One region of the Exiguobacterium sp. ZWU0009 genome, then DNA from elsewhere that is predicted to be linked to it. Evidence: predicted binding sites of a transcription regulator. Region 1 holds the regulator's gene; each other region holds the start of a gene.
The links. The regulator LexA, encoded in region 1, represses DNA repair genes until DNA is damaged. The targets are predictions, from matches to a motif close to CGAACATATGTTCG.

Region 1 (5,545 bases):
ACTCGTTTCCCATAGTGAAAAACTTGCGACTGGACTAAAGGAACTGTTAGCAGAGATGGCACCGGATACGCCAGTCTTAGTAGCGGCAGGTCTTGAGGACGGTAGCATTGGAACGGACGCGACGCGAATCGAAGAAACACTAAATACACTGGACGATGATGGAGTCGTCTTAACGGATATCGGTTCTGCGACGATGAACACGGAATTGGCCCTTGAACTATATAGTGGCGAACGGACAGTTCGGTTTATCGACGCACCACTCGTCGAAGGCGCGTTTTTAGCAGCTGTTCTTAGCGGGCAGTCGAAATCCGTTGATGAGATTGAAGACGGATTGAAAAAAGAGTTTAGCAAATAAGGATCAGATTCCCCTTTGCGATTAGGCGAAGGGGGAATTTTTTTAATGAAAGATGATCGTCGATCTTATGCGTGACGATTTAAAACGACGAGAGCCATTTTTCTAACCACTCTCTAGGTAAGCGAATTGTAGCTAAATCAATGGTTTGTAATTCATTTAGAGAATAACTGTTAGCAAGATAAAGATCCCATTGTGCATCGATATCGTTCGCTACTTCAGTCGCTTGCTCACTTAACGGATAGCTCCCACGTCCGTCGGTTGCGATATGGTAATGATTGTTATGGTACACGTCGGTCATGTAGCGGTAACACCAATCCGCCAGTTCTTCAAGTGTGATGTTGCCATCCAGCGCGTCCTGAATGCATGCTTTTAGTTGTTGATCCGAATAGGTAAGATTCATGATACACCCCGCATTATGTTTCTATAGAACAGTGAAAACCCGGTCCCTCTGCAAAAGGGACCGGGTCAATTGTTTTATTTTGATGGTTTGAAGACCATTGTCGCTTCCACTGCTTTTTGCCATCCGGCATAGCGTTGTTCACGATCGTCTTCTTTCATCTCTGGTTTGAACTGGTGATCCAGCTTCCATTGTTTTTTGATCTCCGCTTTATCTTTCCAGTAACCAACAGCTAATCCAGCAAGGTAGGCTGCACCAAGTGCTGTCGTTTCGTTGATTTCTGGACGATCGACAGGAACGCCGAGGATGTCCGATTGGAACTGCATCAAGAAGTTGTTCGCTACTGCACCACCGTCGACACGAAGTGTCTTCAGTTCGATACCAGAATCTTGTTCCATCGCTGTCAACACATCGCGTGTTTGATAAGCGAGTGATTCAAGCGTTGCACGAACGAAGTGTTCCTTATCTGTTCCGCGTGTTAATCCGAAGATTGCTCCGCGTACATCTGAATCCCAGTATGGCGCACCAAGACCAACGAAGGCAGGAACGACATAAACACCGTCTGTTGAGTCGACTTTCGTTGCGTAACCTTCTGAATCTTTCGCATTTTTCAGCATACGGAGTCCATCACGGAGCCACTGGATCGCAGAACCAGCGACGAAAATAGAACCTTCCAGCGCATATTCCACTTTTCCATCGACGCCCCAAGCGATCGTCGTCAAGAGTCCATGATCAGAAGAAACGGCTTTCTCGCCTGTGTTCATGAGCATGAAGCAACCTGTTCCGTATGTGTTTTTCCCTTCACCCGCTTCGAAGCACGTTTGACCGAAGAGTGCTGCTTGTTGGTCACCCGCAATACCAGCGATTGGCACTTCGTAACCGAAGAAGTGATACGGTACCGTTTTGTCGTAGACTTCACTCGACTGACGAACTTCTGGCAACATGGAAGCAGGAACACCGAGGATATCGAGTAACTCTTCATCCCATTTTTGTTCGTAGATGTTATACATCAATGTTCGTGAAGCGTTCGTGTAGTCCGTGATGTGCGTTTTTCCACCAGACAGTTTCCAAACGAGCCACGTATCGATCGTACCGAAGAGCAATTCACCGTTCTCTGCTTGCTCACGTGCACCTTCGACATTGTCGAGGATCCATTTAACTTTTGTGCCAGAGAAGTAGGCATCAATCAGAAGTCCTGTTTTGTCGCGGAACTTCTGGTTCAAACCTTGTTCTTTTAAGTCGTCACAGATACCAGACGTTTGACGCGATTGCCAAACGAGTGCGTGATAGACCGGTCTGCCTGTTTCTTTGTTCCAGACAACTGTTGTTTCACGTTGGTTCGTGATGCCGATTCCAGCGATTTGCTCAGGTTTGATATCTGCTGTCCCGAGTGCTTCGGCCATGACGGCAAGAATCGAACCCCAGATTTCGTTTGCATCATGCTCGACCCAGCCTGGTTGTGGGAAGTACTGTTTGAATTCCCGTTGTGCCGAGTTGACGATTTTCCCATCGTGATCGAAGATGATCGCACGTGAGCTTGTCGTACCTTGGTCGAGTGCTAGGATATACTTGTTTTCCATTTCGAAATCCCCCTTGAGCGGTATGTGTTAGTGAGATGTGATCTTAGTAGATCAATTGATAGATGAACACGGCAATCGCTCCACCGATGATCGGACCGACGACAGGAATCCATGAATAGCCCCAGTCAGATGAACCTTTATTCGGAATCGGTAGGATAGCGTGCGCGATACGCGGTCCAAGGTCACGAGCCGGGTTGATGGCATACCCTGTTGTACCACCGAGCGAGAGACCGATAACGACGACGAGTAAACCGACGATGAGTGGTTTTAAGCCATCTCCGAACGTTGTTAAACCAAGTGCCAAGATACCGAAGACGAGAACAAATGTCCCGATGATCTCAGAAATCAAGTTCGACGGCGTATGACGAATCGCTGGACCTGTTGCGAACACACCGAGTTTTGCAGCTTGATCATCAGTCGCTTCAAAATGTTTCATGTAATGAAGCCAAACGAGAATGGCGCCGATGAAAGCTCCGACAAGTTGTCCGGCAATGTAGATCGGAACGTCTGCCCACGGTAGGTCAGAGTTCAAAGCAAGTGCAATCGTCAATGCGGGGTTCAAGTGTGCTCCACTTTCAGCAGCGACGAATGCTGCTGTCATGACGGCAAGACCCCAAGCGAATGTGATGACGATCCATCCGCTGTTTTCCGATTTCGTCTTTTTCAAGACGACACCGGCGACGACTCCATCCCCGAGCAGGATGAGGATCATCGTACCGATCATTTCCAATACAAAGTTATTCATGCAAAAACCCTCCCTTTGGATTAAAGCAGATAATGGCCTTTCTACTTTAAATTACTCCGAATTGAGAACGTTTTCAATACATATAATTGAAATATAGGAATGGAAATTTTTTATTTTGATGTTTAAAGATACGAAAAAGTGGATAAGAAAACACCTCATTCTGCTTGCAAGCAAGCAAAAGAGGTGTTACCGACGACGTTTTTTTCTTTTTTTAGGTCGAAACCAACTGCTGGAATAATCTAGTAGGATATGAATCGTACTTGCCACCATGATACCGACGACGAATGCAGGCAAGGAAGCGAACCACGAATCAATCGTAGCAGAATCAAGAACCTGAAAATATAGACTTAAAAATAGTAGCGGAATCAGAATCGCAGCACTGTAAAGAAGCCGGATGATGTCTCCGATGATCAGTCCATGTGACCAGATCGATCGGTGAGGCATGATCTTGACATACGGCATCCACAAGACTCGAAATGGTCCAAAGCGATAATACGGTTCTGACTTTAAATCGAGGTCGGGTGACAACCAAAGAGTACCAACAGCGATGCCAATGGCGGTCGGTAACCAATCGGTTTGTTGCGTTGCGACCGAATACGCAACGTAACCCGTCAGTGCGACGGTATTGACGGTATCATGTACATTTCCTGAAGGCATGAAAAAAGACCAGTCGTAACTGGTCCCTCCGTCAATGAATCGTCCGATACACGCCGATTACCTTACCAAGAATGGAGACATTATCGAAATACATCGGATCCATCGAGTCATTTTCTGGTTGTAGACGTACCTGTTGATCTTCTAAGAAGAACCGTTTCACCGTCGCTTCGCTATCTTCGGTCATAGCTACGACGATTTCTCCGTTTTCTGCTGTGTTTTGTTGGCGCACGATGACACGATCGCCGTCAAGAATACCTGCGTTAATCATCGATTCACCATCGATCGTTAACATGAAGACCGTTTCGTTTCCTACATAATGTGCAGGGAGTGGGAACTGTTCTTCGATGTTTTCAATCGCTGTAATCGGAAGACCCGCTGTGACTTTCCCGATGACGGGAACATGGACGATGGCTTCCGTGATTTCTTCAGGCTTATCAAGCAATATCTCAATCGCACGTGGTTTCGTCGGGTCACGGCGAATCATTCCCCGTTTCTCGAGTCGATCCAAATGACCGTGTACCGTCGAGCTAGACGCGAGTCCGACTGCTTCTCCGATTTCACGAACTGATGGTGGATACCCCTTCAGTTTCACTTCAGAGACGATGTAGTCGAGAATCTCTTGTTGGCGCTTAGACATTTTCCGCATACGAATTGCCACCTCTTTCTGGATTGAAGTTTGAAATGTAAGAATATATGTTTCTAGATTCACTATAACATAGAACAAATGAGCGTACAAACAATTGTTCGACATTTTGTGTTGACCGAACACGGGTTCTGTGTTTATTATGAGTTATGCGAACAATTGTTCCGCGAACATTTATTCTAAATCATTCATTTCATATTTGGAGGGATTCATGATGATTCATACGATTCGTACTCATGCTTTTTCAATTCTCTTCTATGCATTAAGTATTGCCTTCGTGATCTTTTTACTCACACCACGCCCGGATGAAAAGGTAGCGCAACTGATGACCGCTTCCGTTACGGTCGATGAGAACGCTACAGTCGAACAAATTGCTGAAGTCTACAATGATGGTTCGATGTCAGATGAAGAATACGTCAACTGGTTGATCAAAAATAATGATGTCGAGACAAAACACGTCATCTCAAAAAGCAAAATCGTTGTACCAATCGCACAACAATGACAAAATGGAAAAGTTGTGAAAGAACGAACAGGGATGTGAGGTACGATGAAGGTCGTGATTTATTGTCGGGTGTCGACCGAAAAAGAAGCACAAGATAGTTCGATTGAACGCCAACGGATGGAGCTTTCCAAGGTCGCGTCTCAAAAGGGTTTTGATGTCATAGACATCGTCTCTGAAAAAGAGAGTGGATATGACGTTGATCGGGAAGGAATGCTGACGGTTCTTGACCATGTGACACGTGATGCGGTAGATGCGGTACTCGTGACAGATGACACACGAATTGGTCGGGGGAATGCGAAAATCGCTATTTTGCACACGTTTAAGAAGCACGGTGTTCGGTTGATGACACTTGATTCCGATGGAGAATACCAGCTTGCGGATGCAGAAGCAATGGTCCTTGAGATTGTCTCACTGGTGGAAGAATATCAACGGAAACTGCATAACGCAAAAATTGCGCGCGGCATGCGGCGAGCTGTTGAACAAGGCTTTCGCCCGGAACGAAATCTGAATCGCCAAGGAGAGAACTCTGGGCGTAGTCGAAAGGACGTACCGATCGAAGAAATCGTACGTCTTCGAGAGCTCGGACTGACGTTTTCAGATATCGCCATCACCTTGCGTGGGATGGGACATGATATTTCAAAAGCAACGGTCAATCGTCGATATCTT
Region 2 (5,545 bases), 500 kb from region 1:
ACTTTAAATTATCAGACAGGGAGCTCTCAGTTGCATCGACAACATACTGGACGGGTCGTTGGTCAACTCAATGCACGTGAGAATTCAACCTATTTTTTATGATTTTTAAGCTGCAATATTCTCTGTAATAACAATAATAGTATTATGTCACCTAAAACATCAAAAAAGAATGAATATTCAATTTCGCTCTCAGTTGCATCGAGAAGCTGTTCGACGGGTCATTGGTCGACTCATTTGATTTCAAGACGATTTCTGAAAAACGTCGAAAACATGCTCGATTTCGCATACTTCATCTTGGTTCGGGTATAGAGTGTTAGGTAAGAGTTATTTTCATAAGGGGGAGTTCTAGATGATTACCGATCAACAAGCACGTCAATATTTGAAGGATGCCAAACGCATTGCGGTCGTCGGCGTCTCAAGTGATTCCGGGAAGACGGCGAACTGGATCGCTGACTACTTAGTCCAACATGGATACGAAGTCATTCCAGTCAATCCGACGTTAAACGAGTGGAACGGTCAAAAAGTCTATCCGAGTGTCGCGAGCATTCCAGGGCACATCGATATCGTCGATGTTTTCCGTCGGTCGGAGTTTTTAGCGGATGTCGCGAAAGATGCTGTCGCTCATGGTGACGTCGGGATGATTTGGAATCAGCTCGGTCTCTCAAGTGTTGAAGCCGAGAGCCTGGCACTCGGTGCCGGCATTCCTTATATTGAGAATCGTTGCATCAAGATTGAGCATCAATATCTGTGAGTCATCGCACGATTTCAGGCATCTTCACCCGTTCGTGAAGGTGTCTTTTTTCATGCGCTTTACAGGTTATGCTTGTCAGGAAGCAAGAAGATGCCTACAATTAGAGACAGACTACTCGAAATAACGAACGAACGTTTGTAAAAACGACGTCGTAATTTCGAATTTTGAGGTGAAATGAATGGCGACAGACTTAAATAACTACAATGATGATGCCATACAGGTGCTCGAAGGACTCGAAGCAGTCCGGAAGCGCCCAGGTATGTATATCGGTTCAACCGATCACCGTGGACTTCACCATCTCGTCTACGAGATCGTTGATAACGCGATCGATGAGGCGCTTGCAGGTTTCGGGGAACAAATTGATGTCACGATTCATAAAGATAATGCGATTACGGTGCGTGACCATGGACGCGGAATGCCGACGGGGATGCATGCGTCTGGTAAACCAACAGCAGAAGTCATCTTCACCGTCCTTCACGCCGGTGGTAAGTTCGGTCAGGGCGGTTACAAGACGTCCGGTGGATTACACGGCGTTGGGGCGTCAGTTGTTAACGCCTTATCAACGGACTTGAAAGTGACGATCTTCCGTGACGGAAAACAATATGAGCAAACGTTCGAAAACGGCGGGATGCCGAAAACGACATTGCTTGAAACAGGTACGACACGTCAAAAAGGAACGAGCGTCTACTTTAAGCCAGATGGCTCGATCTTCAGTACGTTAACCTATAATTACGATACGCTCGCGGAACGGTTGCGCGAATCCGCCTTCTTGCTGAAGGGTCTGAAGATTACGCTGACGGACGAACGGTCCGATAAGCAGGACATCTTCCAGTACCAAGACGGTGTTAGTGAATTCGTCCAGTACTTGAACGATGATAAAGACACACTGCATCCGACGGTTGCGTTCGAAGGAACAGAAAACGAGATCGAAGTCGATATCGCCTTCCAGTTCACGGATGCATACTCGGAAAACGTTCTTTCGTTCGTCAACAACGTCCGGACACGCGACGGTGGAACACACGAAGTCGGCGCGAAGACAGCAATGACACGGGTCATGAATGAATATGCCCGGAAGAACACGCTCTTGAAGGAAAAAGATAAGAACCTCGACGGAAACGATATCCGCGAAGGCTTGACGATGATTGTCTCGATCCGGATTCCGGAAGAATTCCTTCAGTTCGAAGGACAAACGAAGTCGAAACTCGGTTCACCGGAAGCGCGGACGAGCTGTGACGCTGTCATCAGTCGTCGTCTCTCGACGTACTTGGAAGAAAACCCGCAAACGGCGACGCTGTTGATCAAAAAAGCGATCCGCGCAGCGCAAGCTCGGGAAGCGGCACGAAAAGCCCGCGAAGAAGCACGAAACGGGAAAAAGAAGAAACGTTCGAGTATCTTGAACGGGAAACTGACGCCTGCTGCTTCGAAGAACGCGGACAAGAATGAACTGTTCCTCGTCGAGGGTGATTCTGCCGGTGGTTCCGCGAAACAAGGACGAAATCGGACGTTCCAAGCGATTCTTCCACTCCGTGGTAAGGTCTTGAACACAGAAAAAGCGAAACTCGCTGACATCATGAAAAATGAAGAGATCAACACGATCATTCACGCGATTGGTGGCGGTGTTGGAGCTGATTTCGACTTGTCAGATTGCAATTTTGATAAAGTCATCATCATGACCGATGCCGATACCGATGGCGCGCATATCCAAGTCTTGCTATTGACGTTCTTCTTCCGCTACATGCGTCCGTTGATTGATGCTGGGAAGGTCTTCGTTGCCTTACCACCGCTCTACCGTGTCTCAAAAGGAAAAGGCAAATCGGAGAAGTTCGAATATGTCTGGGACGAAGAGACACTTAAGAAAACGACGAAGAAATTCGGCAAAGGCTATATGATCCAGCGTTACAAAGGACTCGGAGAGATGAATGCACCACAGCTCTGGGAAACAACGATGGATCCGGAGACACGGACGTTGATTCGGGTCACGATCGACGATGCTGCCGTAGCGGAAAAACGCGTTTCTGTCCTCATGGGTGATAACGTCGGACACCGCCGGACGTGGATCGAGGACAATGTCGCCTTCGGTCTCGCGGAAGACCTCTCGATCATCGAGAATGAGCACGTGACGAAAGAGAGTGTGAACGAACATGTCTAATCTACAAAACATCCTGAACCTGTCGCTCGAGCAAGTCGTCGGCGACCGGTTTGGTCGTTATTCGAAATATATCATCCAAGATCGTGCCTTACCGGATGCCCGTGATGGTCTGAAACCGGTACAACGCCGGATCTTGTATGCGATGCATACGGAAGGTAACCTGTTTGACCGTGCCTACCGGAAATCGGCAAAGACGGTCGGTGTCGTCATCGGTAACTACCATCCGCATGGTGACTCGTCAGTCTATGAAGCAATGGTCCGCTTGAGCCAAGAGTGGAAGCTCCGTTATCCGTTAATCGATATGCAAGGGAACAACGGATCGATCGACGGCGATAGCGCGGCAGCGATGCGGTATACGGAAGCCCGTTTATCGAAAGTTTCAAGCCTCATTCTCGACGGGATTAACAAACAAACTGTCGATTACACGCTGAACTTCGATGATACGACGGAAGAACCACTCGTCTTACCGTCACTACTGCCGAACTTGCTGATGAACGGTTCGACGGGGATTTCCGCTGGTTACGCAACCGAGATTCCACCGCACCACGCGGGAGAAGTCCTCGATGCTGCGATTGGTCGGATCTCAGGGACGGTCCAGAACGTCGATGACTTATTGACACATATGCAAGGTCCTGATTTCCCGACTGGTGGTGTCGTCCAAGGGCTTGATGGCATCAAGAAGGCGTTCGAGACAGGACGCGGGAAAGTCATCATCCGCTCGCGCTCAACGATTGAGACACTGCGGGGCGGTCGTCAACAAATCGTCATCACGGAGCTCCCGTATGAGGTCAATAAAGCCAATCTCGTCAAACGGATGGAAGAACTCCGTCTCGATAAAAAGGTCGAAGGGGTTGCGGAAGTTCGTGATGAGACCGACCGCGACGGCTTACGCGTCGTCATCGAGTTGAAGAAGGAAGCGGACGCAGAAGGTGTCTTACACTTCTATCTCAAACAGACTGACTTACAAATTGCTTATAACTACAACATGGTCGCGATCCATGAGCGGACACCGCGGCAAATGGGCGTCTTGACGTTGCTTGATGCCTATCTTGCACACGTCAAGGAAGTCGTCATCCGCCGGACAGCATTTGACCTCGAACAAGCGAAACGCCGTCAGGAAGTCGTTTCTGCCTTGATGACAGCAATCTCTGTTCTCGATGAGACGCTTGCCTTGATCCGTTCTGCGTCGAACAAAGCGGACGCGAAAGACAAGCTGATCACGCGCTTCAACTTCACGGACCGTCAAGCGGAAGCCGTCGTCATGCTCCAGCTATACCGGTTAACGAATACCGATATCGTCGAGTTGCAGGAAGAAGCTGCGAAACTCGAGAAGGAAATCGCTCGTCTCGAGAAGATCCTCAACGATGAAAAGACACGGAATCGTCTGATCATCAAGGAATTGACAGTCTTGAAGGAACAAGTCGCGGACAAACGTCGCTCGACGATTGAAGCGGAAGTTGAAGAACTGAAGCTGAAGACGGAAGTCATGATCGCTGTCGAAGAAACGATGGTCTTCCTATCGAAAAACGGTTACGTCAAACGCTCGTCGCTTCGTTCATTCGGTGCCTCGAACGACTTGCCGGACTTGAAGGAACAGGATCGTCCGTTGCTCCAAGGGCAAGCGATGACGACCGACCACTTGATCGTCTGGACTGTTCGTGGAAACTACTTGCTGATTCCGGTCCACCAATTACCGGATACGAAATGGAAGGATGGCGGTCAACACGTCGCAAACCTCGTTCCACTCGAACCGGGCGACCGGGTCCTCTCAGCGGATCTCGTTCGTTCGTTCGACGAAGCACAGCATTGCTTGTTCGTCACTCGTCAAGGAATGGTCAAACGCTCGAAACTGAGTGACTACAACGCGCAGCGGAAGTCAAAACCGCTCCAAGGCGTCCGTCTGAAGGCAGACGACGAAGTCTTGTATGCGCAGGTCTCAACGGGTCAGACCGACCTGTTCCTCGCGACACAGAACGGCTTCGGGCTCTGGTTCACGGAAGACGACGTCCCAGTCGTTGGTGTCCGAGCTGCCGGTGTCAAGGCGATCAACCTGAAGGATCAGGATGTCGTTGCGGGTGCGATCGGCTTCAAGGAAGCACCACAGATCGTCCTCTTGACGCAACGCGGTGCTTTGAAGAAGATGCGTCTCGCGGATCAGTTCCAAGTCTCGAGCCGTGCGCTCCGTGGCTTACAGTTGCTCCGTGATTTGAAATCGAAACCACACCAAGTCGCAGCACTGATCGACGTCACACAAGCGAAAGAATTGGTCCTCAGCGGGAAAGAGCAAGAGAAAACGATCCAAATTGGTTCGTTATCGTTCCTCGACCGCTTGTCGAACGGTTCATTTGCTTACGATGAAGAGAAATTTGGTCCATTGCTTGACTGGTATACACGATAAAATGCAGCTCCTCCGGTTAACGGGGGAGCTTTTTTAGATTTAACGGGGCAGGAGAGGGGGATTTTGAGACGAACGCTCGGAATTTTGAGATTTATCGCTATAAATATCGTTTACAAATTGAAACACTGACCAATAACGGCTACAATAGAAGAAATAGTCAGGTCACGATTCGTCACGAACAAGCGTCGGGTCACGCGTCTCCGCAGCTTTGCTTATAGCGTCAATTGATCAAGCAGCTACGGGACCG
Region 3 (5,545 bases), 1.4 Mb from region 1:
TCTCATCGATCGCGCGTTGCATCGAATCGGTGACTTTATCAGCAAACAAGATGACGTGTCCTTCCGAGTTCCGCGCCGCTCGACCAATTGTTTGAATCAGCGAACGATCCGACCGCAGGAACCCTTCCTTATCGGCATCGAGAATCGTCACGAGTGAGACTTCTGGAATATCGAGTCCTTCTCGTAACAAGTTGATCCCGACGAGGACATCGTATTTCCCGAGTCGTAAGTCACGGATGATTTCAATCCGTTCCAGCGTCTTGATCTCCGAGTGCATGTAGTTGACCTTGACACCATTCTCCTTCAAGTAGTCGGTCAAGTCTTCTGCCATCTTCTTCGTCAGTGTCGTCACGAGAACACGTTCGTTCTTCGCGACCCGGTCACGGATGTTATCCATCAAGTAATCGATTTGTCCCGTGATCGGATGAATCTCGATCGTTGGATCAACGAGACCGGTCGGACGGATGATTTGCTCGACCATCTCTTTCGAATGTTCGAGTTCATACGGTCCTGGTGTCGCCGAGATATAGATCGCCTGACTGACTTTTTCCTCGAACTCCTCGAACCGTAACGGACGGTTATCTTTCGCCGACGGGAGACGGAAACCGTGGTCGACGAGGACTTGTTTCCGCGCCTGGTCTCCGTTGTACATCCCGCGAATTTGCGGCAATGTGACGTGTGACTCATCGGCGACGAGCAAGAAGTCTTTCGGGAAGTAATCAAGCAACGTATACGGTGTTGCACCTTCCGGCATCAAGTTCAAGTGACGCGAGTAGTTCTCGATTCCGGAACAATAGCCCATCTCACGCATCATCTCGAGATCGTAGTTCGTTCGTTGCTCAAGGCGTTGCGCTTCAAGTAGCTGATTGTCTTCGCGTAATTTCGCGAGTTGGACTTCCAGTTCCTTCTCGATGTTCGCGATCGCTTTCTGAAGACGGGTATCTCCCGTCACGAAGTGGGACGCCGGGAAGATTGAGATATGCTCGCGGTCTGCGACGATCTCACCTGTCAGCGGATCCATGTCACGAATCCGTTCAATCTCATCACCGAAGAACTCGACCCGGACACACTGTTCGTCGCGTGACGCCGGGAAGATTTCGACGACGTCTCCTCGGACACGGAACCGTCCTCGTTGGAAATCGATGTCGTTACGCTCATACTGAATGTCGATCAGACGACGGAGCATCTCGTTACGCCCCATCTCATTGCCGACACGTAGTGACAAGACGTGATTGTTGTACTCTTCCGGGTTACCGAGACCATAGATACACGAGACAGACGCAACGATCAAGACGTCCTCCCGTTCGAACAGGGCGGACGTCGCCGAGTGACGTAGTTTATCAATCTCATCGTTGATCGAAGAGTCCTTCTCAATGAACGTATCCGTCGATGGGACATACGCTTCCGGCTGATAATAATCATAAAAACTAACGAAGTATTCGACCGCATTGTTCGGGAAGAATTCCTTGAACTCCGAGTAGAGTTGTCCCGCTAGTGTTTTGTTGTGGGCAAGGACGAGCGTCGGTTTCTTGATTTCCTTAATGACGTTCGAGACCGTGAACGTCTTCCCGGTACCAGTCGCCCCAAGCAACGTCTGATGTCGTTCGCCTTGTTTTAGCCCAGTCACCAATTTTTCGATTGCCGTCGGCTGATCACCGCCTGGCTCAAATGGTGAAACGAGTTCAAATTCCATCGTTTGCTTCCCCCTCATCACGTAAAAAATCTATTTTTATTGTACCACTTTACGAACAAACATTCGATTATGAAGTGCTCCTTTTAGGAAGTTACCCTTTTTTTCGAAAATGCAAAAGTTTCTTTTTTGCTTCGAGTGTTGATCCTCGATTTTTCTGCCGACAAAAAAATCCCCGTCACGGCTGTTCCGTGACAGGGATGTACTCGTTAATGCAAGGACCGCACTTTAGTGCGACCATGGACCGGCTCATTGACGAACAGGATGCCGAGCTCATGATGATCTTGTTCATAGAAGGCACGTTGCGCAAACCGGATGTCTCCGTTATGGTTCATGACTTCAAGACGCAGATACGGTTTGTGTTTTTGGATGGCTTCGTAGAACGATGTTTCCGAATCGACCTTTTCACCATTGACCTTATAAATCGCTTCGCCCGGAATCAAGCCCATCTCGGCAGCTGGTTTATCAGGTAGCGTTCCGAGAATGACGGCACCACGCGTTCCATTGAGGAACAATGGGGTCTGTGCCCGGTTCAATCGCTTGACCCGCTGATGCAACACAATGTGCAGGACGAGCAACAAGACGATTCCGTACAGCCATTCAGCTTGTCCGGTGACGTATGCAAGAACCGTCAAGAGAATCGCGACGAGACTCGTAATCAAACGTCCTTGAACGAGCGGACGCATCAATTCTTTCGGCAACTTACCCGTAAAGAGGAAGCTGAAGCCGATCGGTAACCAGAGAACGATCGGAACGAGCTCTGGGAAGCTGTAACGTGGCCACCAGGCTTCAAGCACGTCGCCCGGAACAAAGACGAGCAAAGGCAATAGCCAAAGTTTATTCGCTGACAGCCCACCGATGAAGCGACCACGCTTCGAGACGACGAGTGACGGTGACAGGCGTCGTTGCCCGCGCCACCAGACGAGTAGACATTCCGCGACGAGCGTTAACGTCGCAAGCAATAAAATCATTTTCGGCTCAACCGCTCGAACCGGATCAAGACGTGAATCCATTAGGAACCAACCGGCAAGTCCAAGCAAGACGATCGGCCAAAGCGGTACGTTCAAGCGAACGATGCCGATCAACAGCAGGACACTTGAGAATCCGAGTAACAGCAAAGCGTATTGCGGCGTCAGCGTCAATCCGAGCCAGCCACTGACGACGGATAAGACGAGACCAACGAGTAACCCTGGTAAAAGTGTTTCGAGGACATCGCTTCGTTTTCCGTGTGTCCGGGAGCGAAATAGTCCACGTTCCCGTTTGACACGCCGGATGCCGATGACCCAACTGACAAGGAGTGCTAACCACAAGGTCGGACTGGCGATGAGACTAATCGCGGTCCAACCAATTTCATCGAGTAATTCCACGCGCATTCAGACCTCTTTCCATTCCTTATTATTGAGCAGCGACCTCGAGTGCTTTTTTCCGCTGGACGTCATTTTTGTCGTCCTCGAGTTTCTTCAGGAGACGCGTCTCCATCTCACCCGCTGTCTGCTGATCGATTTTTCCAGTGATGTCGAGCTTCGCATCCTTTTGTAAGGCTTCGACAGCTTGCTTCATCGTGTCACCGAAATACCCATCCTGTCCTTTTGGCTCGTAACCGATTGCTTCGAGAACTAAGTGAGCGTTTTCGACCGATTTACCGTAATCGCCGACTTCAAGCGACTTTTTGTCAGTCAGGATCTTCGTGACGTTGAAGTACGCTGGTTGCTTGACTTCAATCGTTGGCTTGACCCCTTTTTTATGGATCCAGTTACCGTCCGGCGTCAGCCATTTGTTTGTTGTCAACTTCAAATCACTACCGTCCTTTAAATCATACGCACTTTGGACGATGCCTTTACCGAACGATTTTGTACCGACGACCTCAGCCCCGGCACCTTCCTTCAGACCGGCTGCCAGAATCTCGGATGCTGACGCTGATCCGCCGTCTTCGAGCACGACGATGTTATAAGGTTTCTTCTCGTCTGCCTTCCCGAATTCCTGCTGCCGCTCCCCTTTATTGTTCTCGACTTGATAAATCGGAACGTCCTTCGGAATGAATGGTGCAATCATACTTGAGACAGCCGTCAAAAGACCACCCGGATTCCCGCGGACGTCGATGACGAGTCCATCGATATTCTGACTCTCGAGTTTCGCAAGCCCCTTCTCGAACTCTTTAGCCGTCGGTTCTGAGAACTGCGTCACTTGCAAGACACCAATTTTCTTCCCGTTGACGTCTTCCGTCGACGTATAGACCGTTTCAATCGGAATCGTATCCCGTTTGATCGTGATGTCCATCGCGTCTTGTCCACTACGTTGAATCGTTAGGACGACGTTCGTTCCTTTTTCACCACGGATTTTCTTGACCGCCTGATCCGTCTTTTGCCCTTTCGTCGACTTGCCGTCGATTTCTAAAATGACGTCACCAGGTTTGATCCCGGCTTTTTCAGCGGGTGATCCCTTGATTGGTGAGACGATGACGATTGACTCGCCTTTTTGTTCAAGCGTCGCACCAATCCCTTCGAAGGAAGACGATAGATTCGTATTGAACGATGTTGTCTCCGACTCGTCCATATAGACGGAATACGGATCGTCAAGCACTTCCGCCATACCGGATAGCGCACCGTCCAGCAGTTCTTTATCTGTCACGTCCTCTAGATAATTCTGTTCGATCATTTGACGAACCTGATCCACTTTTTTCCAATCACCCGTTGCATTCGCAGACGACGATGACGTCGAGACAGAATCCGTTCCGCCAGCCGCTAGCATCCCGACGGCGCCTGCCCCTAAACCAAGCCCGAAGGTACTGACCGCGATGACTGCTGTTGTAGATTTTTTCACGCTTGATTCCCCACTTCCGTTAAAAAACGCAGTATTTTTTTCAGTATAGCAAAAAAAGATAGGTTACCCTATCTTTTCGGTATTCTATGGGATGTCAAAAGATGTACGGTGCCGGATCCACTGCATTTGGTTGTCCGACCGCCCATTCTCCCTTATGCAATTCGAAATGCAGATGCGGTCCTGTTGACCAGCCAGTTGAGCCGAGCGTCCCGACCGTTTGACCTGGCATGACCGTTTGACCTGCAGACACACTGATCGAGTCGAGATGCGCATAGACGGTCGTATAGACCTGTCTGTCGATCAAATGCGTCACCATGACGACATTTCCGTACCCGGTCGCACTACCGGCACGGAGGACGATCCCACCGGCTGCCGCATGAATCGGAGTCCCTTTCGCATTGACGAGATCGATGCCCGTATGCAGCTCCGGCTTCCCTGTCAATGGATTGTTCCGCGGACCAAATGGTGACGAGACATAGCCTTTGACTGGTAAGTGAAATGGTCGACTGACGTCGACATCAACACTCGTATCCGGTGTTGCACTTGGCGTCTCAGTCTCAGGAACCGACGTCTCTGTTTTTGGTGCCTCTGCTTTCGGCGCCTCTTTCTGTTCCTGTTGCGCTGCTGCCTCTCGTGCAGCTTCAGCAGCTTCCGCTTGACGCTTGGCTTCTGTTGCCCGTGCGGCTTCTTCCGCTTTGCGTTTCGCCTCTTCTTTTGCTTTCCGTTCCGCTTCTTGCAGGGCGATCAATTCGTTTTGGATCAGACGGCGCTGATCCGCGAGGATTTCCGCCTCTTCGGCTTTCGAGAACTGCTCTTGTTGCAGTTCCTTGACCTTCGTGTTCAACTGGACGACGAGCTTCCGCTTCAAATCAGACTCCGCGATGATCCGCGTCTGAAGTACGAGTAACTTCCGTTGTTCCTGTTTCATGCTCTCCAGTAATAACGCTTGTTCCGAGCGCTGTTCGTTCAATTGCTTGACGTTCGCCTTATAAGCCTGCAAGACATTATCATCTTGTTTGATGATCTCGCTGACCG

Region 2: a site for LexA is predicted at 876-889, ahead of parE (DNA topoisomerase IV subunit B). Genes of this name have one in related genera too.
Region 3: a site for LexA is predicted at 1,746-1,759, ahead of uvrB (excinuclease ABC subunit UvrB). Genes of this name have one in related genera too.

Annotation. Positions count from the first base shown of each region.
Region 1 covers NZ_CP018057.1:1,172,305-1,177,849, forward strand. Annotated here, with positions in the region: gene dhaM (dihydroxyacetone kinase phosphoryl donor subunit DhaM) at 1-355, shown strand, start outside; gene L985_RS05975 (hypothetical protein) at 435-755, opposite strand; gene glpK (glycerol kinase GlpK) at 830-2,332, opposite strand; gene L985_RS05985 (MIP/aquaporin family protein) at 2,376-3,077, opposite strand; gene L985_RS05990 (metal-binding protein) at 3,264-3,734, opposite strand; gene lexA (transcriptional repressor LexA) at 3,766-4,380, opposite strand; gene yneA (cell division suppressor protein YneA) at 4,592-4,879, shown strand; gene L985_RS06005 (YneB family resolvase-like protein) at 4,925-5,545, shown strand, end outside.
Region 2 covers NZ_CP018057.1:1,669,021-1,674,565, reverse strand. Annotated here, with positions in the region: gene L985_RS08785 (CoA-binding protein) at 350-751, shown strand; gene parE (DNA topoisomerase IV subunit B) at 930-2,900, shown strand; gene parC (DNA topoisomerase IV subunit A) at 2,893-5,298, shown strand.
Region 3 covers NZ_CP018057.1:2,568,279-2,573,823, forward strand. Annotated here, with positions in the region: gene uvrB (excinuclease ABC subunit UvrB) at 1-1,693, opposite strand, end outside; gene L985_RS13430 (PDZ domain-containing protein) at 1,900-3,063, opposite strand; gene L985_RS13435 (S41 family peptidase) at 3,086-4,510, opposite strand; gene L985_RS13440 (M23 family metallopeptidase) at 4,605-5,545, opposite strand, start outside.